2 regions of the Desulfatiglans anilini DSM 4660 genome follow, and region 2 is predicted to be linked to the other one. Evidence: riboswitches for the same ligand, from Rfam matches in the RefSeq annotation. Region 2 holds a riboswitch; the other holds the start of a gene.
What was found. Region 2 has a riboswitch for cobalamin ahead of H567_RS0117665 (TonB-dependent receptor). Riboswitches for the same ligand answer to the same signal wherever they lie in the genome.
Positions count from the first base shown of each region.

Region 1: linked by a shared signal. The riboswitch ahead of H567_RS26610 (cobalamin-binding protein) and the one ahead of H567_RS0117665 (TonB-dependent receptor) in region 2 are both predicted to bind cobalamin.

Region 1 covers NZ_KE383814.1:26,629-28,826, reverse strand. The annotation lists gene H567_RS0121445 (C1 family peptidase) at 1-616, shown strand, start outside; cobalamin riboswitch at 1,011-1,215, shown strand; gene H567_RS26610 (cobalamin-binding protein) at 1,310-2,198, shown strand, end outside.
Region 2 covers NZ_AULM01000036.1:28,685-30,882, reverse strand. The annotation lists gene H567_RS0117665 (TonB-dependent receptor) at 1-996, opposite strand, end outside; cobalamin riboswitch at 1,123-1,336, opposite strand; gene H567_RS0117655 (Slp family lipoprotein) at 1,523-2,038, shown strand; gene H567_RS0117650 (hypothetical protein) at 2,067-2,198, opposite strand, start outside.

The sequences.
Region 1 (2,198 bases), on a different contig from region 2:
CGGGGTTTACACCAAGACAAGCGGAACTTACGAAGGCAACCACTTCGTCCTCGTCGTCGGATGGAACGACTCGAACAATTCCTTTATCTGCAAGAACAGCTGGGGGTCTTCCTGGGGAGGCCTTGGCGGGTATTTCAATATCGGCTACAGCCAGTTGGCCGGTGACGTGCAGTTCGGATACTGGACTTACCAGTACGGCAGCGCCTACGGCCCCAGCGTCGACTGGTACGCCGCCTACCGGACCATGCTCCCTGTGCCCGGGGATCTCGCCCTCTTCCGCGCCTACCGCGACAAGGTGATGGAAGAGACCGCCTTCGGCCAGTTCTGCTCAGGCATGATCTACAACCAGGCGGACAACCTCCTGCGGGTGCTTTTGACCCACCCGAGGCTGCTGATCCAGGCCCGGCAGCTCGTCAAGGCCAACCGCGCGGCCGTTCAAAGCGTCGTGCAGGGGGGCTTCGGTACGATCGAAAACACGGATGAGGTCATGCAGTTCATGGGTGACGTGGCGGATTGTTCACCCCTCGACCTCCGGGTTTTTCTCAACCAGCTTGAAACCCAGATGCAGCGTCATCGGGCTGCCGGCGAACCGTTCCTCGGCTTTTTCCTCCAATAGCAATCGTTTTTGACCGGCAGCAGCAAGACAGGCGTGAAGGCAAGGCCCGCCCTTCCATGGGGCCTTGCCTTCACCCTTTTACGCATCGGTGCAATCGGATAGCGGTTTTCCCGGGGCATGCTGCTCCCCATTGCCCTCTCTGCCTCTCGGTCGTTTTGCCGCTTGACAGAATCCCCGCCTTCGTCTTACACTATTTACTCAAAATAATCGCCAGACTCGCTTCAACCTGGAAATCGCGCTGATGCACCGGTGTCGTGTGGCACACTACCCGGTAGTCGGAAGGTCTGCTGTGAAGTCCAGCCGGGTGCCCGCCCTCTTCCCCGGGATAGATCGGCGCCGGTCTTTCTGGTCTTGAAGCGAGACCGGGTTCCTGATCCTTGTTAGGAGCGGGAAACCCACTCAAGCATGTTCAGGCGCCTTACGAGGCTTAATAGGGAACCCCGTGCGAATCGGGGATGGGCCCGCCGCTGTAACTCCGCTCCGCTGCAACGCAGGGAAACCTTTCAGCATGCATGGACCACTGTTCCGCCTCAACCGGAATGGGAAGGTCGCTGGAAGGACGGGGAAGTCAGAAGACCTGCCTGAACACGAGGCGTAAGCCGCGACGGAAAGACGGCTGCCTCTGGATCTCTCGGATAAAAACAGGGCTATCCCCGGATCGAAACGTGATTCGGGGATTTTTTTTGGCATAAGATGCTATCGAGCCGCAGCCTGTTCATCGGTTTGTTCATCCTGGTCGCCTTCATGGCAAGGCCCGCGTCCGCTGGCGCGTTCCGCGACGCGCTGGGCAGAACCGTCACCCTGGATGGACCGCCCCGGCGGATCGTCTCCCTCGCCCCAAGCATCACGGAGATCCTGTACTTCCTCGGTCTGGGCGAACGGGTGGCCGGCGTCACCCAGTACAGCACCTACCCGCCGGCTGCCCTCGGCAAACCCAAGGTCGGGAGCTATGTGAACCTGAACATCGAGCGGATCATCAGCCTCGCCCCGGACCTCGTCATCGCCACGGTGGACGGGAACAGCCGGAGCGTTATCGAGACCCTCGAGGCCGCAGGCATCCAGGTCTTCACCACCAACCCCAGGAACCTATTCGAGGCCCTGGACACCATCGCGCTCCTCGGGCAGGTCTGCGGAGCCACCCGGGACGGGGCCGCCGCCGCGGAGGCCCTGAAGGTCCGCGCCGAAGATGTGGCGGAGAAGGTCCGCGGCCTGCCCCGCCCGAAGGTCTTTGTGCAGATCAATCTGCGCCCCATCATGACGGTCAACCGGGACACTTTCCTGAACGACCTCATCACCCTGGCGGGCGGCTCGAATCCCTTCAGCGAAGAGCCCTTCGCCTACCCCAGGATCAGCCTCGAAGAGGTCATCCGCCAGCGGCCCGACGTCATCCTGGTCTCGTCCATGGACCGCGGGGGCCGGTTCGAAGAGGCCCGCCGGGAATGGCTTCGTCTGGAGGACATCCCCGCCGCCCGCAACGGCCGCGTGCACCTCATCGATTCGGACCTCGTCGACCGGCCGTCGCCCCGCATCGTAGACGGCCTCGAAGAGGCGGCCCGGTTCATCCATCCGGAAATCCCCTGGG
Region 2 (2,198 bases):
GGGTTTCTCGAGGACGTAGCGCGGTGTAAAGGACCACGTGTCGAGTTTTCGTTCCGCCGAGAAGGTGTAGCTGACGAATGCCTCGTCGGTGTCGCGGTACCGGTAGCCTAAATCGGCGGCGAGATACCCCAGTGCGCCGAAATCGATCCGTGTGTCCAGCTTGAGGTACTGGTCCGTGTTCTTGGCGCCGTCATCCGGGGCGTTCGCCTGACGGCGGTCGAGGGCATAAGCCTCCTCGGTCAGCGGCCCCGGCAGACCATAGTCGTCCGAGTGATAGGCTCCGCTCAGGTTGAAGCTCAGGGAGTCCGTGGCGTCATAGGCCACCTTGGCCCCGACGTCCCGGGTGCGCAGGTAGCCGTTTTCACGGTATCCGTTCATCGACTCATAGCTGGCGGAAAGAAGGGTCGCCAGCCGTTCCGTGCCGCCGCCTGCACGCGCCCAGCCTTTCGCGCGCCCGTAGCTCCCGCCGCTGCCGCCCACTGCGGCGTTGAATCCCTTGTCCGGAGTCCTGGTGATGATGTTGATGACGCCGCCCGAGGCGTTGTCTCCGTAAAGGACGCTTCCGGCCCCGCGGACGATCTCGATCCGTTCGATCTGGTCGAGAGGGATTTGCGTCCAGTCGACGCCGCTCAGATCGATCTCGTTTACACGGCGGCCGTCCACCAAGACGAGCGTGTTGTAAGGCCCCGTCTCGCCGAATCCCCGCAGGTCGACCTGGGCGGTTTTTCCGTTACCGTAGAGGTCTCTTACCACAACCGCCGCCTCCGAGCGGAGCAGATCCGGCACGTTTTCCGCGTTGGCGTTCTCGATCGTTTCTTCGTCGATGACGGTCACATGGGCCGGGACCTCCTGAACGGCCTGCTCGGTGCGCGTTCCGGTGACGACGACGGTTTCCATCCGGACCGCATCCTCGGCGGCGGCCGGCGCGCGGTTGCCGGCTGCCGCCAAAGCGAAGACGGCCATACTGCAGTAAAATGTCTTGATCCAGGGTTTCATCCTATTCTCCTTTCGCTGTAGAAAATGAGTCGGCGTCCGGAGAAAAAAATCCCCGGACCGCTTTGCGATCCGGGGATGACCCTTTTTTATCCACGGGATCCGGGATGCGACCCCGTACCACGAAGGTCTTGTATCCCTGTTCAGGCAGGTCTTCTGACTCCTCCGCCCTCTCGGCGGCCTTCCCATCCGAGGGCGTCGGACAGTGGCTTCTCTAGGCCGGGAGGTTTCCTTCTCCTGCGGGAGCGGGGAAAAGGAGCGGAGTCACAGCGGCGGGTCCGTCCCCGTTTTCAAGGGAGTTCCCTTTTAAGCCCTTGCGGGCACCTGAACGTGCGAATCTTCCTATCAGAAGATGATTGGAAGGTCAAGCAGATAGAAGCGAAAGGCAGCCGGCGCCGTCTCCGGGCAAGCAAAGGCGATGTGGGAAAGATTGAAAAAGCGGCTGATAAAACGTATCATTCTAAAAAGTGGTGTGGTGCTGAATGGGGGCTTTTTTGGCCGTACGTATCGACCTTATGGAGGAGTTTCCATGAAAAAGAAGACAGGAACGACGTGGATTTTGGTTGCGGCGCTCTTTCTGCTCGGAGCGTGTTCGCCTATCTCACCGCAGCTCCGTCATTCGTCCGAGGTGGATGTGCCCTTCGAGACGCTGGTTTCCGAAGCGGATGCCCATAAGGGAAAGACCGTTCTTTTGGGCGGGAAGGTCCTTTCTATCCAGCCGGAAGCCGCTCGAACCCTTATCACCGTGCAGCAATGTCCCCTGAATCATGAAGGCCGCCCCCACTGCAAAACGGATTCAGGCGGTGTGTTCCTGGTCTCCTACCACGGGAAGCCCCTGGGACCTCTGAGCAGGCCGGATCAGGAGATAACGGCGGTCGGGAAAATCATCGGGCTAGAGAAAAATGACGGCAGTTACTGCGCCTCAGGCTGCCTCGTGATCGAGTCCGAAGATGTCTACCTCTGGGCGATGGCGCCGCCGGCGGATTACAAACTGTGGCCCCGTTATCCCTACGACCGCGGCGCAAGGTCCTGGGAGGGTTATTAGCTGCATGATGCAGCTGGGCCCACCGCCCTTATTTTTTGAACAGCGCCTCAAGGGCCCGGCGCGCCTCGGTGACGGGGTTGACAGACTCCCGGTTTGAGCCGCGGGGGAGAAAATACTCGCAAAAATTTGCGCGCTCCTTGTCCACGACCCGTTCAGCCGA